3 regions of the Pseudomonas sp. 18-147 genome follow, and region 2 is predicted to be linked to each of the others. Evidence: predicted binding sites of a transcription regulator. Region 2 holds the regulator's gene; each other region holds the start of a gene.
The links. The regulator sigma-54, encoded in region 2, starts transcription at its own class of promoters, with help from an activator protein. The targets are predictions, from matches to a motif close to ANTGGCATNNANNTTGCTNT.
Positions count from the first base shown of each region.

Region 1 (9,657 bases), 1.6 Mb from region 2:
TGCAGGCGCAGGCGCGCGGCGTCGAAGACTTCCAGCTTGGCGGCCATCACCTGGGCCAGCAACTGCTCAAGGCGACTCCAGACAGCCCGCTTTTCCTCGGCGTCGTAGAGGTTCCAGTTGACCACCTCATGGTGGAAACGCTTGCAGCCACGGCATACCAGGTCGCCGTATACCGTGGAGCAAAGCCCTACGCAGGGGGTTTTGATTCTTTGCGAAGACATGGCCGGGACAACGAAAACAAAGCGGCATCTTAGCCCTTTGTCTAATCAAGTTCACCCCGTGGTTCCTAGGGTTTCCGACTTAACTTTGCGTCGAGTTTCCAGTAACATTGGCCCGCCTTTTTAGGCGCCAATGTCCGTTAGAAGCTGTTTTCAAAGCGTCACGAGCACAGTTTCCGGCAGGTACGCTGGCGACGGCGCCTCCCTCAAGCGTCTCGCCAGCCCCACCGCAGCCCGCCGGCGTAAAACTTTGAAAACAGCTTCTGTCTGGAACCTGCCGATGCCCTCGTAGGTTGGTGGATTACCGTCCACCTGGGCCTGACGAGCGGATCTGCGTCGGTTCCTGGATACGTGTCCCCCGGGACCACTGATGAGGGAAATACTGTGCTTGAAGCCTACCGCAAACACGTAGAAGAGCGTGCCGCCCAGGGTGTCGTGCCCCAACCGCTGAACGCCGAACAGACCGCAGGCCTGGTCGAGCTGCTGAAGAACCCGCCGGCCGGCGAAGAAGAATTCCTCCTTGACCTGATCACCAACCGCGTACCGCCGGGCGTCGACGAAGCCGCCTACGTCAAGGCCGGTTTCCTTTCCGCCATCGTCAAGGGCGAAGCCACCTCCCCCCTTATCGACAAGCAACGTGCCGCCGAGCTGCTGGGCACCATGCAGGGCGGCTACAACATCGCCACCCTGGTCGAGCTGCTGGACGACGCCGAACTGGCCAACACCGCCGCCGAACAGCTGAAGCACACCCTGCTGATGTTCGACGCCTTCCACGACGTCGCCGAGCGCGCCAAGAAGGGCAATGCCGCGGCCAAGTCCGTGCTGCAATCCTGGGCCGATGGCGAGTGGTTCAAGGCCAAGCCGGAAGTCCCGGAAAAGCTGACTCTCACCGTATTCAAGGTCCCCGGCGAAACCAACACCGACGACCTCTCCCCGGCCCCCGACGCCTGGTCGCGCCCGGACATCCCGCTGCACGCCCTGGCCATGCTGAAGATGGCCCGCGACGGCATCGAGCCGGTCCAGCCGGGTTCGGTCGGTCCGCTGAAGCAGATCGAAGCGGTCAAGGCCAAGGGCTTCCCGGTCGCCTACGTCGGCGACGTGGTCGGCACCGGTTCCTCGCGCAAATCCGCCACCAACTCGGTGCTGTGGTTCTTCGGCGACGACATTCCGTTCGTGCCGAACAAGCGTGCCGGCGGCTTCTGCTTCGGCACCAAGATCGCACCGATCTTCTACAACACCATGGAAGATGCCGGCGCCCTGCCGATCGAGTTCGACTGCACCAACCTGGCCATGGGCGACGTCATCGACGTATACCCCTATGAAGGCAAGGTCGTTCGCCACGACAGCGGCGAAGTGGTCACCACCTTCGAGCTGAAGACCCCGGTCCTGCTCGACGAAGTCCGCGCCGGCGGCCGTATCCCGCTGATCGTCGGCCGTGGCCTGACCGAGAAGGCCCGCGCCGAGCTGGGCCTGGGCGCCTCCGACCTGTTCCGCAAGCCGGAAGCACCGGCCGATAGCGGCAAGGGCTTCACCCTGGCGCAGAAAATGGTCGGCCGCGCCTGCGGTCTGCCGGAAGGCCAGGGCGTGCGCCCGGGCACCTACTGCGAACCGAAGATGACCACCGTCGGTTCCCAGGACACCACCGGCCCGATGACCCGCGACGAACTGAAGGACCTCGCCTGCCTCGGCTTCTCCGCCGACCTGGTGATGCAGTCCTTCTGCCACACCGCGGCCTATCCGAAGCCGATCGACGTCAAGACCCACCACACCCTGCCCGACTTCATCATGACCCGTGGCGGCGTGTCGCTGCGTCCGGGCGACGGCATCATCCACAGCTGGCTGAACCGCATGCTGCTGCCCGATACCGTTGGTACCGGCGGCGACTCGCACACCCGCTTCCCGATCGGCATCTCGTTCCCGGCCGGCTCCGGCCTGGTGGCCTTCGCCGCCGCCACCGGCGTGATGCCGCTGGACATGCCGGAGTCGGTGCTGGTGCGCTTCAAGGGCAAGCTGCAACCGGGCATCACCCTGCGTGACCTGGTCCATGCGATCCCTTACTACGCGATCCAGCAGGGCCTGCTGACCGTCGAGAAGAAAGGCAAGAAGAACATCTTCTCCGGCCGCATCCTCGAGATCGAAGGCCTCAACGACCTGACCGTGGAGCAGGCCTTCGAGCTGTCCGACGCCTCGGCCGAGCGTTCCGCCGCCGGCTGCACCATCAAGCTGCCGGAACAGGCGATCGCCGAGTACCTGAAGTCCAACATCACCCTGCTGCGCTGGATGATCGGCGAAGGCTACGGCGACCCGCGCACCCTGGAGCGTCGCGCCCAGGCGATGGAAGCCTGGCTGGCCAAGCCGGAGCTGCTGGAAGCCGACAAGGACGCCGAGTACGCCGCGGTGATCGAGATCGACCTGGCCGACGTCAAGGAGCCGGTGCTCTGCGCGCCGAACGATCCGGACGACGCGCGTCTGCTGTCGAGCGTACAGGGCCGCAAGATCGATGAAGTGTTCATCGGCTCCTGCATGACCAACATCGGTCACTTCCGCGCCGCCGGCAAGCTGCTGGACAAGGTCAAGGGCGGCATCCCGACCCGTCTGTGGCTGGCTCCGCCGACCAAGATGGACGCCCACCAGCTGACCGAGGAAGGCTACTACGGCATCTACGGCAAGGCTGGCGCGCGCATGGAAATGCCGGGCTGCTCGCTGTGCATGGGCAACCAGGCTCGCGTCCAGACCGGTTCCACCGTGGTCTCCACTTCGACCCGTAACTTCCCGAACCGTCTGGGCGATGCCACCGATGTGTTCCTGGCATCGGCCGAGCTGGCGGCGGTCTCCTCGATCCTCGGCAAACTGCCGACCGTGGAGGAGTACATGGCCTACGCGAAGGACATCGACAGCATGGCTGCCGACGTCTACCGCTACCTGAGCTTCGACCAGATCGCCGAGTTCCGCGAAGCGGCTGCGAACGCCAAGATCCCGGTCGTCCAGGCCTGATCCAGCGACGCGTCGAACAAGCCCCGCCCCGTGCGGGGCTTTTTCTTGCCCGGCGAAAACCCCCGCGCCGCCTGGCATAGCGCTTGCTGTGGCAGCTATGGAAAAGCGCACCGACGACGGCGCCTGCGCACTGGAAAACGGGACGGCCCGCGCCGCCCTCCCGCACTCGAGGTGGTGATGACAGACAGAGCGATACGCAGCCAGGCCTGGGCCGGCGGTTCCGACGCACCGGAAAAGAGCGCCCTGGACATCGGTTTCATGGCGCTGACCGATTCGGCCTCGCTGATCGTGGCCGCCACCCAGGGCTTCGCCCAGCCCTACGGCCTCACGCTCAATCTCAGGCGCCAACCGTCCTGGGCCACCTTGCGCGACAAACTGCTCAGCGGCGAGCTGGATGCCGCGCAGTGCCTGTACGGGCTGGTCTACGGCGTCCAGCTCGGCCTCGGCGGCAGCGCGGCAAGCGAGATGGCGGTGCTCATGGGACTGTGCCAGAACGGCCAGGCGATCAATCTTTCCGAACCGCTGAAGCAGGCTGGCGTGACCAGTGCGGAGGCACTGCTCCGGCATCGGCGCCAGAATGGTGCACGCCTGACCCTGGCGCAGACCTTTCCCACCGGTACCCACGCGCTCTGGCTGAACTACTGGCTGGCGAGCATCGGTCTGCATCCGCTGCACGACGTGCACAGCGTGGTGGTTCCACCGGCGCAGATGGTCGGCCATCTCCAGGCCGGGCGCATCGACGGGTTCTGCGCCGGCGGACCCTGGGGCGCCCTGGCCGTGGACCAGGGCCAGGGCTTCACCATCGCCACCAGCCAGGCGATCTGGCCGGACCACCCGGAAAAGGTCCTCGGCACTACCCGCGCCTTCGTCGACGCCTACCCGAACACCGCCCGCGCGCTGGTCATGGCGGTCCTCGACGCCAGCCGCTTCATCGAACAGAACGCCGAGAACCGCCTGGGCACCGCGCAACTGATCAGCGGCCGCGACTATGTCGACGCTCCGCTCGGCGCGATCCAGCCGCGCTTCTTCGGCCGCTACCAGGACGGCCTCGGCAACGCCTGGCAGGACCCGCATCCGCTGCGTTTCTATGCCGACGGCGAAGTCAACCGGCCCTGGCTCTCGGATGGCATGTGGTTCATGACCCAATTCCGCCGCTGGGGCCTGCTGCGCGAAGACCCGGACTACCTGGGCATCGCCCGCAGGGTCCAGCAGACCGCGCTGTACCGCGATGCCGCGACGGCCCTTGGCCTGTGCCTGGACGGCGCCGACATGCGCCGCTCGACACTGATCGACGGGCGCACCTGGGACGGCAGCGACCCCGCCGGCTACGCCCGCAGCTTCCCGATCCACGCCCTGGCCGAAACCGGCCAGGGCATCGACTTCTGACCCTGGTGCGCCCGCCATGCTGCGTATCCTGCTGATCGACGACACGCCGAAGAAAGTCGGACGCCTCAGGGCCGCCCTGCTCGAGAGTGGTTTCGAAGTGGTGGACGAGTCGGGGCTGACCATCGACCTGCCGGCGCGCGTCGAAGCGCTGCGTCCCGACGTGATCCTGATCGACACGGAGTCTCCCGGCCGCGACGTGATGGAGCAGGTCTGCCTGGTCAGCCGCGACCAGCCGCGCCCGATCGTGATGTTCACCGACGAGCACGATCCGGGAGTGATGCGCCGCGCTATCCAGTCCGGGGTCAGCGCCTACATCGTCGAAGGCATCCAGGCCAGCCGCCTGCAACCGATCCTCGACGTCGCCATGGCGCGCTTCGAGAGCGACCAGGCGCTGCGCGCTCAACTGCAGGCGCGCGAGGCGCAGCTGGCCGAGCGCAAGCGCATCGAGCTGGCCAAGGGCCTGCTGATGAAGATGAAGCATTGCGGCGAGGAGGAGGCCTACACGCTGATGCGACGCCAGGCCATGAGCCGCCAGCAGAAGCTGATCCAGGTCGCCGAGCAGATCATCGCCATGCACGACATGCTCGGCGGCTGAATCCGGCTGGGCAGCTGGCGATCATATCGCCAGCCACCCTGCTGGCCCCCGGCGCAGAGCGGCGCGGCTATGCTCGTGCGCCCGGAACGGCCCTATCCGTTCTGGGAGCTACCCCCTCGCCACCCTCGACTAGCATGACCAGGGAGGCCCGCAGTGGACGCCCAGGGCTAGGAGCCGCAGGCGTCCGCCCGAACCGCACCGCCGACTCAGCGGTCAGGAGATGCTCAGCATGATCGATCTCAGCACCTGGAACCTTACCATTCCCACCGAACCCACCCCGCAGGTGATCACCACCCAGCAACTCAACAACGGCTACCAGAGCCGGTACTTCCAGCAAGGCAACGATGGCGGCCTGGTCTTCTGGGTGCCCATCGACGGCTCGCACACCGAGGACAGCACCTATCCTCGCACCGAACTGCGCGAAACCCAGGCCGACGGCAGCCTCGACAACTGGTACTACTGGCAGGCCGACAACGAACTGCGGGTGACCATGAGCGTCGAGAAGGTCCCCTCGAAGAACAAGGTGATCATCGGCCAGATCCACAGCAAGTCGCCACAGACCGACGACGGCGAACCTCTGGTGAAGCTGCAGTACTACTACAAGCCCGAGGAAGGCCTCGGCCGGGTCGAGGCGCTGGTACGCAACCACCCGGACGATTCCTATAGCCGCAACGTGTCGATCCTCGAGCAGGTACGCCTGGGCGAGCGTTTCAACTACAGCCTGCGCGTCACCTCCAGCGGCGAGTTGGCGGTGCGCGCACGCAGCCAGGACGGCGAAGAGGACGCTTACTACCAGACCCTCGGCAGCGCCTGGAACGACCAGTTGCTCTATTTCAAGGCCGGCGCCTACGTGAACGACAACGCCGGCGACAGCGGCGAAGGCAGCCGCGTGACCATCTACCACCTGAACACCGCCCATCGCTGAACCGCCGACGGCGCACGGACGCGCCGCCCCAGCCCTGTGCAAGCCCCCGACGCCTGCCACCGCGGCGTGCACGCCGACGCCATGGTTGTCCCTGCAACCGCTCTACGCCGCGCTTTCGACAACTTGGCAAAGAGCTTGCTACGTCCTGCCTGACGGTAGCCAACGGCGGTTACCCATCCCCGACAAAGACGTCGCGCGGCCTCTCCTTCCCGGCAGAGGCCCGTGGCGTCTTCGTCGTTTCGCCCCAGCGTCGGGGCGGGTGGGTGGTCCGCTGTCGGACGCTCACCTTGTAGCGATGCAACTTCCGCCGGGCGGCCGTTCCGCCCCGATTCCGCTGGATACGAGGTGTTCGATGAACAACAGCTTCTGGAAGGCCGGCCATGCGCCGACCCTGTTCGCGGCGTTTCTCTATTTCGACCTGAGCTTCATGGTCTGGTACGTGCTCGGCCCGCTGGGGGTGCAGATTGCCGGCGACCTGCAACTGAGCACCCAGCAGCGCGCGATGATGGTCGCCACGCCGATCCTCGCCGGCGCCGTACTGCGCTTCCTGCTCGGCCTGCTGGCCGATCGCTGGTCGCCGAAGAGCGCCGGCATCCTCGCCCAGGTCATCGTCATCGCCGCCCTCGCGGCCGCCTGGCTGCTGGGCGTGAACAGCTATGCGCAGGCACTGCTGCTGGGGTTGTTCCTCGGCTTCGCCGGGGCATCCTTCGCCGTGGCCCTGCCGCTCGCATCGCAATGGTACCCGCCGCAACACCAGGGCAAGGCCATGGGCATCGCCGGCGCGGGCAACTCCGGCACCGTGCTCGCCGCCCTCTTCGCCCCCGGCCTGGCCGCCGCGTTCGGCTGGAACAACGTGTTCGGCTTCGCCCTGCTGCCGCTCGTCCTGACCCTCCTGGTGTTCGCCATGGTCGCGCGCAACGCCCCGCAGCGGCCGGCGCCCAAGGCCATGGGCGATTACCTGAAAGCCCTCGGCGACCGCGACAGCTGGTGGTTCATGTTCTTCTACAGCGTCACCTTCGGCGGCTTCCTCGGCCTGGCCAGCACCCTGCCCGGCTATTTCCACGACCAGTACGGCCTGAACCCGGTGACCGCCGGCTACTACACCGCCGCCTGCGTCTTCGCCGGCAGCCTGATGCGCCCGCTCGGTGGCGCCCTCGCCGATCGCATCGGCGGCATCCGCAGCCTGCTGATGGTGTACACCCTGGCCGCCATCTGCATCGCCGCGGTCGGTTTCCACTTGTCCAGCGCGATGGCCGCCCTCGGCCTGTTCGTGGTCGCCATGCTCAGTCTCGGTGCCGGCAATGGCGCGGTGTTCCAGTTGGTACCGCAGCGCTTCCACAAGGAAATCGGCGTGATGACCGGGCTGATCGGCATGGCCGGCGGCATCGGCGGCTTCTGCCTGACTGCCGGCCTCGGCGCGATCAAGCAAAGCACCGGCGACTACCAGCTCGGCCTGTGGCTGTTCGCCAGTCTCGGCGTGCTGGCCTGGTTCGGCCTCCACGGGGTGAAGCGGCGCTGGCGCACCACCTGGGGCTCGGCCGCGGTCACCGCCGCGCGGGTCTGAGCGTGGGGCTGCGACTGAGCATTGGCGAGGCCAGCGCCTGCGGGCCTCGCACGGAAAACCAGGATGCGCTGCGGGTGGTCACCCCGGCGCCGGCCCTGGCCGCCAGCAAGGGACACCTGCTGGCCATCGCCGACGGTGTCAGCCAGTGCGCCGATGGCGGCCTGGCGGCGCGCAGCAGCCTGCAAGCGCTGGCCCTGGATTACTATGCGACTCCGGAAACCTGGGCCATCGTGCAGTCCCTGGACCGCCTGCTGCTGGCGCAGAACCGCTGGCTACAGGCCAACGGCGGCGGCCAGCCGCTGCTCACCACCCTCACCGCCCTGGTGCTGCGCGGCACCCGCTACACCCTGGCCCACGTCGGCGATTGCCGGGCCTACCTGTGGCGCGACGGCGAGTTGCTCCGGCAGACCAGCGACCACGTCTGGGAACAGCCGCACATGCAACACGTGCTGACCCGCGCCCTGGGACTGGACCAGCATCTGGTGGTCGACTATCTGGAAGGCGATCTGGAGCCCGGCAGCCAGTGGCTACTGGTCAGCGACGGCGTCTGGGCGACGCTGGGCGACAGCGGCATCCGCAGCATCCTGCGCAACGCCGAAGAGCCGCAGCGCAGCGCCGAGGCTCTGGTTCGCGCCGCCCACCTGGCAGGCAGCCAGGACAACGCCAGCGCCCTGCTGGTGCGCGTGGAAGCCGTGCCCGCAGGCAGCCTCGGCGACGCCCTCGCGCAACTGGGCCACTGGCCACTGCCGCCACCGCTGAAGCCCGACCAGCTCTTCGAAGGCTGGCGGGTCCGGCAGTTGCTCGGCGAATCCCGCCAGTCCCTGCTCTACCGGGTCGAGGATGGCCAGGGCCAACCCTGGCTGCTGAAGACCCTTCCCGCCGCACGTGCCGACGATCCGCTGGCAACCCAGGCCCTGCTGCTCGAGGAATGGTTCCTGCGCCGCGTCCAGGGCCGGCATTTCCCCGAGCTGCACGGATTGGCGCAACGCCAGCATCTGTATTACCTGATGCGCGAGCACCCCGGAGAGACTCTCGCCGAGCGCTTGCGCAACCATGGCCCGCTGTCGCTGCCGGAGTGGCTGGGGCTGGCCAACCAGCTGCTGCGCGGGCTTGGCCAGTTGCATCGACGCAACCTGCTGCACCGCGACCTCAAGCCGGAAAATCTCCACCTCGGCCGCGACGGCGAGCTGCGCCTGCTGGATTTCGGCCTGGCCTGGTGTCCGGGATTGTCGCGCGAAGACCCCCATCTGCTACCGGGTACGCCCAGCTACCTGGCGCCGGAGTGCTTCTCCGGCACCTCGCCCTCGGTGCGCCAGGATCTCTACGCCACCGGCGTCTGCCTCTACCAGGCGCTGACCGGGCGCTATCCCTATGGCGAGATCGAAGCCTTCCAGCACCCGCGCTTCGGTCGCCCCGTCCCGCCCAGCCGCTATCGCCCCGACCTGCCGGCCTGGATCGACGACCTGCTGCTGCGCGCCGTCGCCTGCGACCCCGCACAGCGCTTCGAGACCGCCGAGGAATGGCTGCTCTCGCTGCAACAGGGAGAAGCGTTGCCGGTCGCGGCGCCCCGCCCATTGCTGGAGCGCGAACCGCTGCAGACCTGGCGCGCCATCGCCCTGCTGTCCCTGGCCGCCAACCTGGCGCTACTCCTGGTCTGGCTGAAGGGCTGAGAGGCACCAGCCCGGTGCGATACGCCCCGGCACGGAGCAGAAAGACCGCGGTGAGGCCCCGCGTTATCCCTGCAAGGCCATGGAGATAGGCAATAGCGCAAGTTGGCACGGCGCCTGCTTGGGTTCTCCCGACAATCGACAACAAAGCGCCTGCCTCAACGACGAGGCGGCGTTTCCCGACCGAACGGGACCTGGACAAAGGCGTCCTGCTGGCAACAGCGGGACGCCTTTTTTGTTTGCGCCAACCTTATGCAGGAGCTACTCCGCATGAAGAAGATCAAGCTGGTGATGGTCGGCAACGGCAT
Region 1 is NZ_CP182296.1:3,706,219-3,715,875, forward strand. It holds gene ACM0M4_RS17520 (DUF1289 domain-containing protein) at 1-221, opposite strand, end outside; gene acnB (bifunctional aconitate hydratase 2/2-methylisocitrate dehydratase) at 603-3,212, shown strand; gene ACM0M4_RS17530 (CmpA/NrtA family ABC transporter substrate-binding protein) at 3,390-4,598, shown strand; gene ACM0M4_RS17535 (ANTAR domain-containing response regulator) at 4,615-5,193, shown strand; gene ACM0M4_RS17540 (polysaccharide lyase family 7 protein) at 5,423-6,118, shown strand; gene ACM0M4_RS17545 (MFS transporter) at 6,471-7,682, shown strand; gene ACM0M4_RS17550 (bifunctional protein-serine/threonine kinase/phosphatase) at 7,757-9,352, shown strand; gene nirB (nitrite reductase large subunit NirB) at 9,620-9,657, shown strand, end outside.
Region 1: a site for sigma-54 is predicted at 3,283-3,302, ahead of ACM0M4_RS17530 (CmpA/NrtA family ABC transporter substrate-binding protein). Genes of this name have one in related genera too.

Region 2 (9,657 bases):
TGCGGCAACTGGCTGGTCTGCCGGAGAAGCTGCGCACCCCGGTTGTCAACAATGGCGGTGGGCATGCCAACCACTCGCTGTTCTGGACCGTGATGTCGCCCCAGGGCGGTGGCCGTCCCGATGGCGACCTGGGGCGGGCCATCGATGAGCAGCTCGGGGGCTTCGAGGCGTTCAAGGATGCGTTCACCAAGGCTGCGCTGACCCGCTTCGGCAGCGGCTGGGCCTGGCTCAGCGTGACTCCCCAGGGCAGCTTGCTGGTGGAGAGCAGCGGCAACCAGGACAGCCCGCTGATGAACGGCAATACGCCGATCCTCGGCCTGGACGTATGGGAGCATGCCTATTACCTGAAGTACCAGAACCGCCGCCCGGAATACATCGGCGCTTTCTACAACGTGATCGACTGGCGGGAGGTCGCGCGTCGCTATGCGCAAGCCCTGGCCTAGTGTTACCCGTGATGCGAGATGGCTGGCCGGCAGCCTGGCGGTGCGGCGATGAAGGCGTTGCTCCATGGCATCGCCGAAGGTAACGGGCGGACGCTGCGCAACCTGCTGGGCCTGCTGATCTTCATCGGCGGCGGCTACCTGCTCGGCCGCCACGCGCTGTTGCTGGCCGAACTCAACCTGCCGGCGCCCATCGTGCTGGCATTGAAAGGCGGCCTGCTCTGTGCCTTCGGTACCGCTCTCGGGGCGATGCCGGTGCTGGTGGTGAAGACCATGCCGGCGCGCCTGTCGGATGCGCTGCTGGGCTTCGGTGCCGGCGTGATGCTCTCGGCGACGGCCTTCTCGTTGATCATGCCGGCGCTATCCGCGGCCGGCGACCTCGGCTACTCGAAGTTCGGCGCGGGGTTCCTGGTCAGCTTCGGCCTGGCGGTCGGCGTGATGGGGCTGTTCATCCTCGGCCGGCTGATGCCGGACGTCCATCCCGGTTGCGAGGGCGCGCCACTGTCCGGTGGCATTCCCCCGCGCATCCTGCTGTTCGTCACGGCCATCGTCCTGCACAACATCCCCGAAGGCATGGCGGTTGGCGTGTCGGCCGGTGCCGGCCTGGACGAGGCGAACGGCCTCGCCCTGGGCATCGCTCTGCAGGATGTGCCGGAAGGTCTGGTGGTGGCGCTGGTGCTGGCCGGAGTCGGTATGTCGCGTTTCAAGGCGATGCTGGTCGGTGCCGCGTCGGGCCTGGTCGAGCCGCTGTTCGCGGTGCTCTGCGCCTGGCTGGTCGGCCTCTCCGCGCTGCTCCTGCCCTGGGGGCTGGCCGCCGCGGGGGGAGCGATGCTCTTCGTGGTCACCCACGAGATCATTCCCGAGTCCCACCGCCAGGGACATGCCGCCGAGGCTACGCTGGGCCTGGTGTTCGGTTTCTGCCTGATGATGGTGCTGGATACCGCGCTGGGCTAGGGGATTCATCCGACCCGAGCTGAATTGACGCCGGCCGCAATCGCCGGAAAGGAAAAGCCGCCAGTTGGCGGCTTTTTCGTTGTCGCTGGGAAGAGCCTACTCGCCCTCGTCGAACCTGTTGTTGATCAGTTCCACCAGCGCGTTCAACGCCTCGTCTTCCTGTTCGCCTTCGGTATGCAGGTGCAGGTTGGTGCCCTTGCCGGCAGCCAGCATCATCACGGCCATGATGCTCTTGCCGTCGACGCAGCTTTCAGGATTGCGGCCGACCCGGACCTGGCAAGGGTAGCGCCCCGCGACGCCGACGAACTTGGCCGCCGCGCGGGCGTGCAGACCGAGCTTGTTGATGATGGTGATCTCGAGGGCGGGCATCTTGGGGAGTCTGTCCTTCTTGTTATGGGCTAGCTGCTGAGATCGCGGTGGCGAATCTGCACGTTCTTCAGGGAATCCCTGAGTGCAGCGCCAATCCGCTCGGCGAGGTAGACCGAACGATGGTGCCCGCCGGTACAGCCTATCGCAACTGTTACATATGAGCGGTTACTGGCGGCGAAGCGCGGCAACCATTTGTTCAGGTAGCCGACGATGTCCTGGTACATTTCCTCGACGTCCGGCTGGGCGGCCAGATACTCGCGGACTTCCGGCTCCAGCCCCGAATGATCGCGCAACTCGGGCTTCCAGTAGGGGTTCGGCAGGCAGCGCACATCGAACACCAGGTCGGCGTCGACTGGCATGCCGCGCTTGAAGCCAAAGGATTCGACGAGGAACGCGGTGCCGGGTTCCGGCTTGTTCAACAGGCGCAGTTTGATGGTGTCGCGCAACTGATAGAGGTTGAGGCTGGTGGTGTCCAGCTTCAGGTCGGCGAGGTCGGCGATCGGTCCGAGCAATTGGCTCTCGTCGCCAATCGCCTCCGCCAGCGAACGGGTGTCGGTGGTCAGCGGGTGGCGCCGGCGGGTTTCCGAGAATCGTTTGAGCAGCGTCTCGTCGTCGGCGTCGAGATACAGCACATCGCAGTTGATGTGGTTGTCCCGCACTTCCTGCAACAGTTCGGGGAAGCGCTGCAACTGGCTGGGCAGGTTGCGGGCGTCGATCGACACCGCCACCTGTGGCTGCAGTAGCTCCGTGTGCAACAGGGCGCGCTGCGCCAGGTCGGGAAGCAGGCTGGCGGGAAGGTTGTCGATGCAATAGAAGCCGTTGTCTTCGAGGACGTTCAGGGCGGTGCTCTTGCCCGAGCCCGAGCGGCCGCTGACGATGATCAGGCGCATGTCATTGCCCGTTCTGTACGTCTACCACGATCTGATAAAGCGCTTCGGCAGTGGGAGCGCTGCGCAGGCGGTCGCGTACGTCGGCACGGTCGAGCATGGCGGCGATCTGCCGGAGCAGTTCGAGATGTTCTTCGGTCGCGGCCTCCGGTACCAGCAAGACGAAGAGCAGGTCGACCGGCGCGCCGTCCAGCGCGTCGAAGTCCACGGGAGCATCCAGGTGCAGCACGGCGCTGATGGGGCTCTGGCAGCCAGACAGGCGGCAGTGCGGAATGGCGATGCCATTGCCGAAACCGGTGGAGCCGAGTTTTTCCCGGGCCACCAGGTTTTCGAAGATGGTCTGGGCGTCGAACTCCGGCAGCTCCCTGGCTACCAGGTTGGCGATTTGTTCGAGTACGCGTTTCTTGCTGCCGCCCGGCACGTTCACGAGGGAACGGCCGGGGGTCAGGATTTGCTCAAGTCGGATCATAGGGGAGGGGAGATCAGCGGGCGCCTACGCCTTGCTGCCGTTCGAGATACTTCTCTTTGTGTTTGATCAGTTGACGGTCGAGTTTGTCGATCAGCAGGTCGATGGCCGCGTACATGTCCTCATGTTCCGCATTGGCTACGATCTCGCCACCGGCGATGCGCAGGGTGGCTTCGATCTTCTGCTTCAGTTTCTCGACCTCCATGATCACCTGAACATTGGTGATCTTGTCGAAATGGCGCTCCAGACGGCTCAGTTTCTCGCCGACATAGTCGCGCAGGGCGTCGGTCACATCCAGTTGATGGCCACTGATGTTGACTTGCATACCGCGTTCTCCTTGTTGCCCGTGTGTAAGTGGCAGGTTAGCAACCTGCCTCCGGAACACCTTGGCGTGGATCAACGTCACACCAGTCGCTTGCGCTCGCTCGAAGGGGCTATGCCCAGGGATTCGCGGTATTTGGCGACGGTGCGGCGAGCCACTTGAATGCCCTGTGCCTCCAGTAAACCAGCGATCTTGCTGTCGCTCAATGGCTTTTTCGCATTTTCCGCGGCCACCAGTTTCTTGATGATCGCGCGGATCGCGGTGGACGAGCATTCCCCGCCTTCGGCGGTACTGACGTGACTTGAAAAGAAATATTTCAGCTCGAAAATGCCGCGCGGCGTATGCATGTATTTCTGCGTGGTGACCCGCGAAATGGTCGATTCGTGCATGCCCACCGCTTCGGCGATGTCATGCAGGACCAGCGGCTTCATGGCTTCTTCGCCGTAGTCGAGGAAACCGCGCTGGTGCTCGACGATCTGGGTGGCGACCTTCATCAGCGTTTCGTTGCGGCTCTGCAGGCTCTTGATGAACCAGCGGGCTTCCTGCAACTGGTTGCGCATGAAGGTATTGTCGGCGCTGCTGTCGGCGCGGCGGACCATGCCGGCGTAGGTGGCGTTGACGCGCAGGCGCGGCATCGCCTCCTGGTTCAGCTCGACCAGCCAGCGCTCGTTGTCCTTGCGCACGATGACGTCGGGGACGATGTATTCGGCTTCGCTCGATTCGATCTGCGAACCGGGCCGGGGATGCAGGCACTGGATCAGCTCGATGACCTGGCGCAGTTCGTCTTCCTTGAGCTTCATGCGCCGCATCAATTGGCTGTAGTCGCGGCCGCCGAGCAGGTCGAGGTAGTCGGATACCAGGCGCAGCGCTTCGTTCAGCCAGGGCGTGGTGGACGGCAACTGGCGCAGTTGCAGCAGCAGGCACTCGCGCAGGTTGCGGGCGCCGATGCCGGCGGGTTCCAGTTGCTGGATGCGGCGCAGCACGACTTCCACTTCGTCGAGCTCGACGTCCAGTTCCGGATCGATGGCGGCGAGGATTTCTTCGAGGGACTCTTCGAGGTAGCCATCGTTGTTGATGCTATCGATGATGGTCACCGCGATCATCCGATCGGTGTCCGACATCGGTGCCAGGTTGACCTGCCAGAGCAGGTGGCTGTGCAGGCTCTCGCCGCTGCTGGTGCGCGCGGTGAAGTCCCACTCGTCATCGTCGTTGCTGGGCAGGCTGCTGGCGCTGGTCTGGTAGATGTCTTCCCAGGCGGTATCCACCGGCAACTCGCTGGGTATGCGTTCGCTCCACTGGTCGTCGTCGAGGCTTTCGACGCTGGGCGTGGCGCTTTCCTGGAGGGGGCTCTCCTGGGGCGCGCTGGCCGCCTGTTCGGCGCCATCGGCGAGAGGGTCGCTGTTGTCGAAATCGTCGCCGTCTTCCTGGCGTTCGAGCATGGGATTGGATTCCAGCGCTTCCTGGATTTCCTGCTGGAGGTCCAGGGTGGATAGCTGGAGGAGGCGTATGGCCTGTTGCAGCTGCGGCGTCATCGTCAGCTGCTGGCCCATCTTGAGGACTAGCGATGGTTTCATGGCTGAGGGCTTAGTACCTTATTCGCTGGTACCGGATGGCACCATCCACTACTACGGGTGCCGAGGTGGCGGCACCGCCAGGAAGCAAATTATATGCCTGAATTTTCGTACTTTGCCTAGGGTTGCTCTGAATAAATCATCCGCTCCAGGCGGCACTCGTGGTTGCGAAACCGCGGGCGAGCGGAACCGCTCCGGCGAGGCCGGAGGGCGCGCTAGGAGATTTCTTCAGAGGCGGAACTCGTGCCCCAGGTAGACTTCCTTGACCAGGTCGTTGGCGAGGATGCTCTCGGCATCCCCTTCCGCGATCAACTGCCCATCATTGACGATATACGCCGTTTCACAGATGTCCAGGGTCTCGCGGACGTTGTGGTCGGTGATGAGGATGCCGATACCCTTCGCCTTGAGGTGATGGATGATCTGCTTGATGTCGCCGACCGAGATCGGGTCCACGCCGGCGAAGGGCTCGTCGAGGAGGATGAATTTCGGCGCGCTGGCCAGGGCGCGGGCGATTTCCACCCGGCGTCGTTCGCCGCCGGACAGGCTCATGCCGAGGTTGTCGCGGATGTGGTGGATGTGGAATTCCTGCAGCAGGCCTTCCAGGGCTTCCTTGCGACCGTTGCGATCGAGGTCGCTGCGGGTCTCGAGGATCGCCATGATGTTGTCGGATACCGACAGCTTGCGGAAGATCGAGGCTTCCTGCGGCAGGTAGCCGATGCCGGCCCGGGCGCGCCCGTGCATCGGCAGGTGGGTGACGTTCTGCTCGTCGATGCGGACCACGCCCTGGTCGGCCTGGACCAGGCCGACGATCATGTAGAAGCAGGTGGTCTTGCCGGCACCGTTCGGACCGAGCAGGCCGACGATCTGCCCGCTATCGATGGACATGCTGACGTCGCGGACGACTTGCCGGCCTTTATAGCTTTTGGCCAGGTGCTGGGCTTTGAGCGTTGCCATTACTGGGCCTTTTTCTTCGGCTGGATGACCATGTCGATGCGCGGGCGCGGGCTGGTCACCTGGGAGCCGGTGGCACGACCCGCGTTGACGATCTGGCGCTGGGTGTCGTAGACGATCTTCTCGCCTTCGAAGGTGTTGCCTTCCTGGATCACCTTGGCCTGGTCGATCAGCACGACCCGGTTCTGCGTGACGAAGTACTGGATGGTCAGGCCATAGGCCTTGGTCACGTCCTTGTCCGGAGCGGGTTTCTGCTCGTAGTAGGCAGGCTTGCCGACCGAGGTCACGACCTCGATGTCGCCGTTCTTGTCCTGCTTCAGGGTCACGGTGTTGCCGGTCAGCTTGGTGCTGCCCTGGGTCACCACGACGTCGCCGCGGTAGACCGCGACGCCCTGCTTGTCGTCCAGTTCGGCGCTGTCGGCCTGGACGCGGATCGGTTGTTCGCGGTCCGAAGGCAGGGCCAAGGCCATGGAGCTGCCGAGGGCGGCAGTCAGACCGAAAATAAGGGGGAGGGTATTAACGAACCTCATGCTGACCTCTTACGTTGGACAGCAGGTGCATCCGGCTGTCTTTCAGATACGCTTTCATTCCAACAGCCGTCGTCACTCCATTGGCCGCGTCGATTTTAACGGCTTGCTCGGTCTGTGCATAATTCTTGTCGGGGAATACGGTCAGCCGAGTGGTGGTCAGGATGCTTGGTTGGCCCTTGGCATCGGTACGTGCGACGCGCACGTCGTCGATGAGTTCGACCTCCTTGCCTTTCGGTCCGACTTCGGCGCGGGCGCTCTGGATGTGCCAGGGTTGCACGTTGCCACGGAAGAGCAGCAGGTCGGGGGTGGTGACGAAAGTGATGTCCGTGGCTTTCTGGTGCTCCAGCTTCACCGCGGTCATCTCGTAGTCGAGGCTGCCGTCCTCCTGGTACTGGAGGCTATGGGCATTCTCGGCATAGTAGTCGATGGTGTTGTCCTGGCCGGGGCGGGTCGGCTGTTCGTTGAACAGCTCGAGCCCGACGTTCCAGTAGTAGCCCGCGACGATCAGCAACAGGGCGATCAGGGCGAGCAGCAGTTTCTGGCGTAGTGTCTTCGGCATGGTCGGCTCTACAGATAGGCGCCCTGGGCGGCTTCGAGCGTACCCTGGGCGCGCATGATCAGTTCGCAGAACTCGCGGGCGGCGCCTTCGCCGCCGCGGGCCGCGGTGACGCCATGGGCATGCTGGCGCACGAACGGGTCGGCACTGGCTACCGCCATGCCCAGGCCGACGCGGCGGATCACCGGCAGATCGGGCAGGTCGTCGCCAAGGTAGGCGACTTGCTCATAGCCTAGTCCGAGTTCGCCGAGAAGTTCGTCGAGGACGGCGAGCTTGTCTTCCCGGCCCTGATAGAGATGCTGGATGCCCAGGTTGCGCGCGCGCCGTTCGACCACCGGAGTGTCGCGGCCGGTGATGATGGCGGTGCGCACGCCGGAGGCGATGAGCATCTTGATGCCATGTCCGTCCAGGGTGTTGAAGGTCTTGAACTCGCTGCCGTCGACGAGGAAATACAGCTTGCCGTCGGTCAGCACGCCGTCGACGTCGAAGATCGCCAGGCGTATCCGGCTGGCCCGGACCGGGAGTTCCGCGGCCGAATGGGTATCGCTCATTACATCACTCCTGCGCGCAACAGGTCGTGCATGTTCAGGGCGCCGACCGGACGGTCGTCCGCGTCGACCACCACCAGTGCGCCGATCTTGTTGTCTTCCATGATCTTCAGGGCTTCCGCGGCGAGGATCTCGGCGCGGACGGTCTTGCCGTGGACGGTCATCACCTGGTCGATGGTGACCTGGCGGACGTCGATGCCCCGATCCAGGGCGCGACGCAGGTCGCCATCGGTGAAAATGCCGGCAAGCTTGCCATGTTCGTCGAGCACTACGGTCATGCCCAGGCCCTTGCGGGTCATTTCCATCAGCGCGCCGGTCAGCGAGGTGCCGAGCAGCACCTGCGGCAGCCCTTCGCCGACGTGCATGACGTCTTCCACCTTCAGCAGCAGTCGGCGGCCCAGCGCACCGCCCGGGTGCGAGAAGGCGAAGTCTTCCGCGGTAAAGCCGCGGGCTTCGAGCAGGGCGATCGCCAGGGCGTCGCCGAGGACCAGGGTTACGGTGGTGGAGGAGGTCGGGGCCAGGTTCAGTGGGCAGGCTTCCTGGCCGACACTGGCGTCCAGGTTCACTTCCGCAGCCTTGGCCAGGGGCGACTCGGGGTTACCGGTCATGCTGATCAGGGTGATGCCCAGGCGCTTGATCAGAGGCAACAGGGTGACGATTTCGGCAGTCGAGCCGGAGTTGGACAGGGCGAGGACCACGTCGTCCTTGGTGATCATGCCCATGTCGCCATGGCTGGCCTCGGCCGGATGCACGAAGAAGGAGGGGGTGCCGGTGCTGGCCAGGGTAGCGGCGATCTTCTTGCCGATGTGACCGGACTTGCCCATGCCGACGACGACGACCCGGCCCTTGCCGGCCAGCAGCAGTTCGCAGGCCTTGACGAAATCGTCGCCAATCCGCGCCAGCAGGCTGTCTACCGCGTCGCGCTCGAGGCCGATGGTGCGCTGGGCGGAATGGATGAAATCGAGGTTCTGGCTCATGTTCAACGAATGTGGCGCCTGGATTAAAGGCGGGATTATAACGGGAAAGCGTGCCCCGCTTACACCAGCCATGCTGTGAAGTCGGTCCGCATCCCCCGCGGCGCAATGTTGTATGGACTGCAATGCTCTGTTACGCCGCCGTTATCTGCACTCCGCGCTATGACTGCATAAATGTCGATATATTCGACGTCGACGCGATTTTTTTCTGTCCGTAGTGAACCTGAAGTGTGCGATATGTCCTAAAGGGCTGAGAGAACGCTCCGAACAAGCTGAATCCAAGCTGAACGGCACGGTGCCAGGCCTTGGGCCAGAACCCGCCGCAGTGCTATAGTCCGCGCCCATTCGACCCCTCCGGGATGCGTGCCTTTGCAACGGGGCAAGGCGTCCAGCATGGACGGGTCGCATCGCAAGGAGTCCTGATGAGCACCGATAGTGCCTACGCGGTCGAGTTGAAGGGCCTGACCTTCAAGCGCGGATCGCGGGCGATTTTCGACAACATCGATGTGCGTATCCCGCGCGGAAAGGTGACCGGCATCATGGGCCCGTCCGGTTGCGGCAAGACCACGTTGCTGCGGCTGATCGCCTCCCAGTTGCGTCCTTCGAAGGGGGAGGTCTGGGTCAACGGGCAGAACCTGCCGCAGCTTTCGCGCGGCGACCTGTTCGACATGCGCAAGCAGTTCGGCGTGCTGTTCCAGAGCGGGGCGCTGTTCACCGATCTCGACGTCTTCGAGAACGTCGCGTTTCCGCTGCGTGTGCATACCCAGCTGCCGGAAGAGATGATCCGCGACATCGTCCTGATGAAGCTTCAGGCCGTCGGCCTGCGCGGCGCCGTGGAATTGATGCCGGACGAGCTTTCCGGCGGCATGAAGCGCCGCGTCGCCCTGGCCCGGGCGATCGCCCTGGACCCGCAGATCCTGCTCTACGACGAGCCGTTCGTGGGGCAGGATCCGATCGCCATGGGCGTCCTGGTGCGCCTGATCCGCCTGCTCAACGATGCCCTCGGCATCACCAGCATCGTGGTTTCCCATGACCTGGCCGAGACCGCCAGCATCGCCGACTACATCTATATCGTCGGCGACGGCCGGG
Region 2 is NZ_CP182296.1:5,271,324-5,280,980, reverse strand. It holds gene ACM0M4_RS25100 (superoxide dismutase) at 1-443, shown strand, start outside; gene ACM0M4_RS25095 (ZIP family metal transporter) at 462-1,394, shown strand; gene ACM0M4_RS25090 (HPr family phosphocarrier protein) at 1,491-1,763, opposite strand; gene rapZ (RNase adapter RapZ) at 1,793-2,653, opposite strand; gene ptsN (PTS IIA-like nitrogen regulatory protein PtsN) at 2,655-3,119, opposite strand; gene hpf (ribosome hibernation-promoting factor, HPF/YfiA family) at 3,133-3,441, opposite strand; gene ACM0M4_RS25070 (RNA polymerase factor sigma-54) at 3,519-5,012, opposite strand; gene lptB (LPS export ABC transporter ATP-binding protein) at 5,238-5,963, opposite strand; gene lptA (lipopolysaccharide transport periplasmic protein LptA) at 5,963-6,490, opposite strand; gene lptC (LPS export ABC transporter periplasmic protein LptC) at 6,477-7,049, opposite strand; gene ACM0M4_RS25050 (KdsC family phosphatase) at 7,058-7,597, opposite strand; gene kdsD (arabinose-5-phosphate isomerase KdsD) at 7,597-8,577, opposite strand; gene ACM0M4_RS25040 (ATP-binding cassette domain-containing protein) at 8,991-9,657, shown strand, end outside.

Region 3 (9,657 bases), 550 kb from region 2:
CGACTTCATGAAGCTCGGCGAGCCGAACCTGTTCTTCGGCGTGGCGGCCGGCAACATGGACTCGATGATCAACCGCTATACCGCGGACAAGAAGGTCCGTTCCGACGACGCTTACACCCCCGGCGGCCTGGCCGGCAAGCGCCCGGACCGCGCCAGCCTGGTCTATAGCCAGCGCTGCAAGGAGGCCTACAGCCATGTGCCGGTGATCCTCGGCGGGATCGAGGCCTCGTTGCGGCGCATCGCCCATTACGACTACTGGCAGGACAAGGTCCGCCGCTCGATCCTGATGGACGCCACGGCCGACATCCTGCTCTACGGCAACGCCGAGCGTGCGGTGGTGGAAATCGCCCAGCGCCTGGCCCAGGGCGAACTGGTGAGCGCGATCACCGACGTGCGCGGCACCGCCTTCGTCCGTCGCGACACCCCGGAGGGCTGGTTCGAGATCGATTCCACGCGGATCGACCGGCCGGGCAAGATCGACAAGATCATCAATCCCTACGTGAACACCCAGGACACCGCCGCCTGCGCCATCGAGCAGGAAAAGGGCGCGCAGGAGGACCCGCAGGAAGCCAAGGTCGTGCAGTTGCTGGCGAACCCCAGGCTGACCCGGGAGAAGACCGTGATCCGCCTGCCGTCTTTCGAGAAGGTGCGCAACGACCCGGTGCTCTATGCCCACGCCAACCGCGTGCTGCACCTGGAGACCAACCCGGGCAACGCCCGTGCCCTGGTGCAGAAGCACGGCGAAGTGGATGTCTGGTTCAACCCGCCGCCCATTCCGATGAGCACCGAGGAAATGGACTACGTGTTCGGCATGCCCTATGCCCGCGTGCCGCACCCGGCCTACGGCAAGGCGAAGATTCCCGCCTACGAGATGATCCGCTTCTCGGTGAACATCATGCGTGGCTGCTTCGGCGGCTGCACCTTCTGCTCGATCACCGAGCATGAGGGACGGATCATCCAGAACCGCTCGCACGACTCGATCATCCGCGAGATCGAGGAGATGCGCGACAAGGTGCCCGGCTTCACCGGCGTGGTCTCCGACCTTGGCGGACCGACGGCGAACATGTACCGCATCGCCTGCAAGAGCCCGGACATCGAGCGGCACTGCCGCAAGCCATCCTGCGTGTTCCCCGGCATCTGCGAGAACCTCGATACCGACCACAGCTCGCTGATCGAGCTGTACCGCAAGGCCCGGGCGCTGCCGGGGGTGAAGAAGATCCTGATCGCCTCCGGCCTGCGCTACGACCTCGCCGTCGAGTCGCCCGAGTACGTCAAGGAACTGGTGACCCACCACGTCGGCGGCTACCTGAAGATCGCCCCGGAGCACACCGAGCGCGGTCCGCTGGACAAGATGATGAAGCCGGGGATCGGCACCTACGACCGCTTCAAGCAGATGTTCGAGAAGTTCTCGAAGGAAGCCGGCAAGGAGCAGTACCTGATCCCGTACTTCATCGCCGCCCATCCCGGGACCACCGACGAAGACATGATGAACCTGGCCCTGTGGCTCAAGCGCAACGGCTTCCGCGCCGACCAGGTCCAGGCGTTCTATCCTTCGCCGATGGCCACTGCCACCGCTATGTATCACTCGGGCAAGAACCCGCTGCGCAAGGTCACCTACAAGAGCGATGGCGTGACCATCGTCAAGAGCGACCAGCAGCGGCGCCTGCACAAGGCCTTCCTGCGCTACCACGACCCGAAAGGCTGGCCGCTGCTGCGCGAGGCGCTGGAGCGGATGGGGCGCGCCGACCTGATCGGCAATGGCAAGCACCACCTGGTCCCGACCTACCAGCCGGATACCGGCGAATACCAGAGCGCCCGGCGGAAGAACTCGACGCCGGCCGGCAGCAAGAAGGCCGGCAAGCTGCTGACCCAGCATACCGGCCTGCCGCCACGCGCCAGCGACGGTGGTAAGCCGTGGAGCAAGGGTCAGCAGAACAAGGCGACGGCCTTCGCCAAGGGCAAGAAGAAGTCGCGCCAGCCGAACATCCCGCGCTGATCGCCGGGGCGGCCCTGCCGCCCGCAAAGCGTGCGCGGCTGCAACCTTGCCTGCGGTCGCGCACCGTCGCAGTGCATTGCCGCGGCACGACCTCCTGGCCGCCCGGGCCTGACGGCGCTGGCACAAGTCTTGCGCTTCCGGGGCATCCCGGTCTTCACGAAGAACCGTCGTGGCGGACCCGGCAACGCCTCGTCGCTTCGCTCCGGCGTCGCGCCGCCGACTCCGCTACAGTGACCGCAACCCCAGCCCCGCGAGCCTTCGATGCCCGAGCTGCTTGCCCACTATCCGTTCACCGATACGGCCTACCACGAGTTGCTCGATCGCCAGGGCGGCGTGCGTCCCCATTGGCAGCGGCTGTTCCGCCAACTGGAGCGCAGCAGCCCTGAGCAATTGCGCCAGCGCCAGGCCCTGGTGGAACGGCAGATCCAGGAGAACGGCGTCACCTACAACGTTTACGCCGATCCCAAGGGCACCGACCGCCCCTGGGCGCTGGACCTTCTGCCGAACCTGCTGTCCGCCGCCGAGTGGCAGCCGATCGCCGCTGGTGTGGCGCAGCGTGCTCGGCTGCTCAATGCGCTGCTGGCCGACCTGTACGGCGACCAGCGTCTGCTCGCCGAAGGGCTGCTGCCCAGCGAACTGGTCTTCGGCCATCCGAACTTCCTCTGGCCGGCGCTCGGCATCCGGCCGCCCGGCGGGATCTTCCTGCACAGCTATGCCGTCGACCTGGCGCGCGATGCCGACGGACGCTGGCAGGTCCTCGCCGACCGCACCCAGGCGCCGTCCGGCGCGGGCTATGCGCTGGAGAACCGGCAGATCGTCTCGCGGGCCTTGCCGGAACTCTATCGCGACCTGCGCGTGCAGCATCTCGCCGGGTATTTCCGCACCCTGCAGGAGACCCTCGCCAGCCAGGCCGCCGGCGACGGCGAGACGCCGCTGGTGGTGCTGCTGACTCCCGGACGTTTCAACGAAACCTACTTCGAGCATCTCTACCTGGCGCGCCAGCTCGGTTTCCCGCTGGTCGAGGGGCACGACCTGACGGTGCGCGACGCCACCCTCTATCTCAAGACCCTCGGCGGCCTGAAACGGGTGCACGCGGTATTGCGGCGCCTCGATGACGACTTCTGCGACCCGCTGGAATTGCGTACCGACTCGGCGCTGGGCATTCCCGGCCTGCTCGAGGCGGTACGCCAGGGGCGCGTACTGGTGGCCAACGCGTTGGGCAGCGGGGTGCTGGAATCGCCCGGCCTGCTCGGCTTCCTGCCGCAGGCCTGTCGCCGCCTGCTGGGCGAGGAGTTGGCGCTGCCCTCGCTCGACACCCGCTGGTGCGGCGAGCCGCAGGCCCTCGAGGCGATACTCGCGGCACTGCCCGACCTGGTGATCAAGCCGGCCTTTCCCGGCCAGCGCTGCGAACCGCTGTTCGGCCACGCCCTCGACGGTGCCGGCCTGGCATCCCTCGGCGAGCGCTTGCGCGAGCGCCCGCAGGCCTACGTGGCGCAACGCCTGGCGCAGTTGTCCCAGGCGCCGGTCTGGCGCGACGGCGAGGCCGGCGTCGGCCTGCAGTCGCGGGCCATCGGCATGCGCGTGTTCGCCGTCGCCGCCGCCGACGGACGCTACTGGGTGATGCCCGGCGGTCTGACCCGCGTAGCCTCGGCGGCGGACGCCGAAGTGGTGTCGATGCAGCGCGGCGGGGCGAGCAAGGACACCTGGGTGCTGGCCGAGCGAGCAGTCGGCGGCGAGCCGTTGCGACCGCGCCGGCTCGGCGTGCGCGACCTGGTCCGCGAAGACCCCTACCTGCCGTCGCGGGTGGTGGAGAACCTGTTCTGGTACGGCCGCTATGCCGAGCGTTGCGACGACCATGCGCGCCTGTTGCGGGTGGTGCTGTCGCGCTACGTGGATGCCGATGGCGACGAAGAGGCGTTGCGCAGCGCCCTGGCCCTGGCCGGCGGCATCGGCCTGCTGCCCGGGGATGGCGAGCCGTTGGAAAGGTGCCTGTTGCGGGCGTTGCTCGACGAGCACTGGCCGGCGAGCCTGTGCGCCAACCTGCGGCGCCTGCACTGGGCGGCGGCGCAGGTGCGCGGGCGCTTGTCCGGGGAGAACTGGCTGGCCTTGCTGGAGCTGCAACGCGACATGCAGGCGCTCGATCCGGCACGCACCGACCTCGGCGAAGCGCTGGACTTCCTCAACCGGCTAGTGATGTCCCTGGCCGCGTTGTCCGGTTTCGCCCTCGACGACATGACCCGCGACGACGGCTGGCGTTTCCTGATGATCGGCCGGCGCATCGAGCGCGTGCGCTTCTTCGCCGAGAGCATCGCCGCCTTCCTCGACGGCGGTAGCGCCTGGGACGCCGGCGCGCTGGAGTGGCTGCTGGAGCTGGGTAACAGCGGCATCACCTACCGCTCGCGCTACCTGGCGTCGCCGCAGCTGGTCCCGGTGCTCGACCTGCTCCTGTTGCACGAGCAGAACCCGCACTCGCTGCGCTTCCAGTTGCAGGCCCTGGAGCGTTCGCTGGAGCGCCTGCACGAGGAGTTCGGCGCGCCACGCGAGCGGGAACTCAGGACCCTGGGCGAACGCCTGCGCAGCTTCGATCTGGCGGCCCTGGAAAGCCCGCTGTTCGGCGCGGCAGGACTCGACGAGGTGCTCGTCGGGCTGGCGCGACTGCTGCGCGACATCGCCGCCTGCGCCGGACAGGTCTCCGATCGGCTAGGCTTGCGCTATTTCGCCCATGTCGACGATGTCAGCCAGAGAACGGTATCCACCTGATGTCCGCACCCGCGCTTCGCTCCGTTCCGCTCCAGGGCGCCCGCTACCAGGTGCTGCACGACACCCATTACCGCTATGCGACGCCGGTCTCGCTGTCGCGGCAACTGGCGCATCTCTGGCCACGCGAATGCGCCTGGCAGGCCTGTCATGAGCGGGCACTGCTGATCGAGCCGGGGCCGAGCCGGCGCGAGGATGGCCACGACGCATTCGGCAATCCGCTGAGCCGGCTGGCCTTCGAGCGTCCCCACGAGGCGCTGCGGGTCAGCGCGCGACTGCAGGTCGAAGTGTTCGCCCATGCGCCGGCGCAACTGACCGCGTCGCCGGCATGGGAAACCGTCGCCGCCGGGCTGGCATTTTCCGGGCGGGCGCTGTCCGCCGCCGAGCTGGAAGCCTGCCGCTATCGCGTCGAGTCGCCCTATGTGCGCATCCAGCGGCGATTCGCCGAGTTCGCCGCCGACTGCTTCCCGCCCGGACGGCCGTTGCTGGTGGCGGCAGCGGCACTGATGGAGAAGATCTTCCGCGAGTTCGCCTTCGATGCGCAGGCCACCCAGGTGGCGACGCCGCTGGACGAAGTGCTGGAGCGCCGTCGCGGGGTCTGCCAGGACTTCGCCCACCTGATGCTCGCCTGCCTGCGCGCGCGCGGACTGGCGGCGCGCTACGTCAGCGGCTACCTGCTGACCCGCCCGCCGCCCGGACAGGCGCGACTGATCGGTGCCGACGCCTCGCATGCCTGGGTCTCGCTGTATTGTCCGGAGAACGGCTGGGTGGATTTCGACCCGACCAACGACCTGTTGCCCGACCTGGAGCACATCACCCTGGCCTGGGGGCGGGATTTTTCCGATGTGTCGCCGTTGCGCGGGGTGATCCTCGGTGGCGGTAGCCATGACCCGGAGGTGCGGGTGACGGTGCTGCCGCTACAGGAAACAGCCGGCTGATCAAAAAGTGATCGGTCCCGCGGAGGCCCTGCTGCCCGGGACTCCCGGACCTTTTCACCCAGGTTGTCCACAGCCTCGCCCACGCCGTTTGGGGACAACGAAGCGGTGCTCCGGCAAATTCGCGGCGCCGTGCTAGCTTTTCCAGAATCCGCTACGGACGTTGTCGGGCCAAGGGCCGGAGCCTGCCTTTCCGGTGCCAGGGGCGGTTCTCGTACGGAGCCAGACTCCTTCCTTGCGCACGGTGAGCGATATGGATGACACGACGATCGTCAACGTAGGTACCGAGAAGATCAACGCGCTCTGGGCGACGGTGTCCCAGTACGCCTTCGCCTTCGGCATCAAGATTCTCGCGGCCATCGCCTTCTGGGTGATTGGCCGCTGGCTGATCGGCTTCGCCGTCGGCATGGTGCAGAAATCCCTCGAGCGGCAAAAGGTCGATCCCACCGTGCTGCGCTACGTGGGTTCGTTCATCACGGTGACCCTGAACGTGCTGCTGGTGGTGGGCATCCTCGGTTTCTTCGGCATCCAGACCACCAGCCTGGCGGCGCTGATCGCGGCGGTCGGCCTGGCCATCGGCATGGCCTGGTCGGGATTGCTGGCGAACCTGGCGGCCGGCGGCTTCATCATCGTCCTGCGGCCGTTCAAGGTCGGCGACTTCATCTGCGCCGGCGGAGTGACCGGCACGGTCAAGGAGATCGGCCTGTTCACCACGGCGATCAACACTCCGGACAACGTGCTGACCATGGTCGGCAACAACAAGATATTCGGCGACAACATCCAGAACTTCACCCACAACCCGTTCCGCCGGGTCGAGTTGAAGGCGCAGCTTTCCGGTGCCGCCGACTACCAGGCGGCCATCGCCCTGCTCAAGCAGCGCGTCGCGGCGATTCCCAACGTGCTCGGCGAGCCGCCGGTGGACGTGGAGATCCTCGAGTTCAACCTGGTCGGGCCGGTGCTGGCGGTGCGCCCGTATTGCCACAACGACCATTACTGGCAGGTCTATTTCGATACCAACAAGGTGATCAAGGACGCCCTCGGCGCCGACTTCCCGGCACCGATGCCGGCGCAGACGGTGATCGTGCAGCAGTCCGCCGGCGCCTGACGTTTCCCGCTCGGCACCGACGCCCCGTCCTGCGGGGCGTTGGCGTTTGTGCGCGGACCGGGTGGCGGGCCGCGCGGAGAAAACGGGCCATCGGCGAGTCCAACGGGCACCCCGGCGAACAAGGTATAGTGCGGGCCTGCAACCGTCGCCGCAGCCGGCCGGGTTTCATCGGGAAAAGGATTCCGTGTGTTCTTCAGATTGCTCTTGATCGCCGTCCTGCTGGCGGTATCCGCGTGCAGCTCCAAGGCTCCCGGCCCGGGGGCGTCGGTGCCGAAGGTCGTGCGCGGCGAGTATCGCGTCAAGCGCGGCGACACCCTCTATTCGATCGCCACCCGGCACGGCTGGAACTACAAGGACCTGGCGCGCGCCAACGGCATCCGCCCGCCCTACGCGGTCAAGGTCGGCCAGGTGGTGCGCTTCGACGGGCGCAAGTCGACCTACGTCGCCAGTAGCCGCTCTTCGTCTAACACCCGTGCGCGCAAGCCGCCGCCTCCGCCGCCGTCGGTGACCCTGCGCGGCTGGCAGTGGCCGATGAAGGGGCCGGTGATCCGCCGCTTCTCCAGTTCCGACAAGCTCAACAAGGGCATCCGCATCGCTGGCACCCTGGGCCAGCCGGTGCAGGCCTCGCTGGCCGGCAAGGTGGTGTTCGCGGTGAACAACATGCGTGGCTACGGCAACCTGGTGATCATCCAGCACGGTACCTCGTACACCAGCACCTACGCGCACAACAGCCGCTTGCTGGTGAAGGAGGGGCAGATGGTCGGCAAGGGCCAGAAGATCGCCGAGGCCGGTTCCTCGGATGCCGACCGGGTGCAGCTGTACTTCGAGATCCGCCAGAACGGCCGGCCGCTCGACCCGCTGAGCCTGCTGCCGCCGTCCTGAGAGAGGAGCGGATCACTGCGGGGTGCGGTCGACCCACTTCGGCGCCACGCTCGGCGTCCAGGCGGCGAGGGCATCGAGCAGCGCCTCCGGGCTGGCGCCGCGCTGCAGCATGCCGCGGTGTTCGGCGCGGACGAAACGTTCGTCGACCAGGTGGTCGAGGAAAGTCAGCAGCGGGTCGTAGAAACCGTTCACTTCGAGCAGGCCCAGCGGCTTGGCGTGGTAGCCCAGTTGGCCCCAGGTCCAGACCTCGAACAGCTCTTCCAGGGTGCCGAGCCCGCCAGGCAGGGCGATGAAGGCGCCGGCCAGTTCGGCCATGCGTGCCTTGCGCGCGTGCATGCCGTCTACCACTTCCAGGCGGGTCAGGCCCTTGTGGCCGATCTCGGCCTCCTGCAGGCTCTGCGGGATGATCCCGATCACTTCGCCGCCGGCGGCCAATGCGGCGTCCGCCACGGTGCCCATCAGACCGACCGCGCCGCCACCGTAGACCAGGGTCAGGCCGCGCTCGGCCAGGTGCCGGCCGAGGGCCACGGCGGCTTCCTGGTAGACCGGGGAAGCGCCGGGGCTGGCGCCACAGAATACGCAGACGGAACGCAAGGTCATGATCGACTCCTGTCGGGGGTGGAAAAAGGCGCACAGGGTAGCGGCTGGGAGCGCTTCGACCAAGCCGTGCGAAGCGTTGCCGGACGTTGCGTCGCAGGCGCGAAGCGGCACATCTGTGCTAAAACAGGAGTTCCCCGTAGTAAACGCCGGGCAGATCCCGCTCGATGCCCCGCCACGTCCGGTTCGGGTTTGACCTGAATCAGTGGAACTCGGTGCCCGATCGGGCAGTCTGCTCTTTCAGGATTCATCGCCCAACCTGCCTAGGAGGCTGCTCCATGCTACGTAAACTCGCTGCGGTATCCCTGCTGTCCCTGCTCAGTGCGCCGCTGCTGGCTGCCGAGTGCTCGGTGGACATCCAGGGTAACGACCAGATGCAGTTCAACACCAATGCCATCACCGTCGACAAGAGCTGCAAGCAGTTCACCGTCAACCTGTCCCACCCCGGCAACCTGCCGAAGAACGTCATGGGCCACAACTGGGTACTGAGCACCGCCGCCGACATGCAGGGCGTGGTCACCGACGGCATGGCTTCCGGCCTGGACAAGGATTACCTGAAGCCCGACGACAGCCGCGTCATCGCCCACACCAAGCTGATCGGCTCGGGCGAGAAGGACTCGGTGACCTTCGACGTCTCCAAGCTGAAGGAAGGCGAGCAGTACATGTTCTTCTGCACCTTCCCGGGCCACTCCGCGCTGATGAAGGGCACCCTGACCCTGAAGTGATGCGCGAGCGATCCGCTGCATGAAAAAGCCCGGCCGCTGCCGGGCTTTTTCATGGGCGCGCGCCGGGCTCAGCGCGCGTAGCGTGCCGCCATCGCCTCGCCGGCCAGTTGGTGCACGCGCCGGGTCGGATGCCACTCGTCCCAGAAGTAGTACTGGTCCGGGTTGGCGCAGGCCGGGCGGACGCTGGGCTGGGTCGGCTGGCAGGGCGCGTCCAGCTCCACCAGGCCATAGCGCGCCGGGTTGCGCCGCAAGTGGCGGCTGAAGGTGAGATGGTCGAACCAGCTCAGCTCCAGGCCGCGGGTCTTGCGCAGGGCAGCGAGCTGGATCGGCAGGCTGGCGTTGACTGCCTGCAGGTAGCGCTGCGCCCGCTCGACCCGGTTACCGGCGACCACCGCCGGGACCACGCTCAGGTCGGTCGAACTGACCACCAGGAAGCGTCGTGCGCCGGCCTCTCCGAGACGCTGCACCGCGGCGCGGATGTTCGCCACGCTGCTGCCGGCCAGTTGTTCCAGGGGCTGCTCGCCGGCGAAATCCTCGTGCTCGAAGAAATCGTTGGCGGAGACGAAGATGAAGTGCAGCGCCTGGCCATCGACCGGCTTGCCGTCCAGCGTGGCGAGGTAGGCGTCGACCTGGCCGGCGAGGCCGGTATGGCGGTAGGCG
Region 3 is NZ_CP182296.1:5,823,574-5,833,230, reverse strand. It holds gene ACM0M4_RS27650 (YgiQ family radical SAM protein) at 1-1,996, shown strand, start outside; gene ACM0M4_RS27645 (circularly permuted type 2 ATP-grasp protein) at 2,258-4,756, shown strand; gene ACM0M4_RS27640 (transglutaminase family protein) at 4,756-5,691, shown strand; gene ACM0M4_RS27635 (mechanosensitive ion channel family protein) at 5,942-6,793, shown strand; gene ACM0M4_RS27630 (peptidoglycan DD-metalloendopeptidase family protein) at 6,980-7,675, shown strand; gene ACM0M4_RS27625 (TIGR00730 family Rossman fold protein) at 7,688-8,275, opposite strand; gene azu (azurin) at 8,551-8,997, shown strand; gene choE (cholinesterase ChoE) at 9,066-9,657, opposite strand, start outside.
Region 3: a site for sigma-54 is predicted at 2,113-2,132, ahead of ACM0M4_RS27645 (circularly permuted type 2 ATP-grasp protein). Genes of this name have one in related genera too.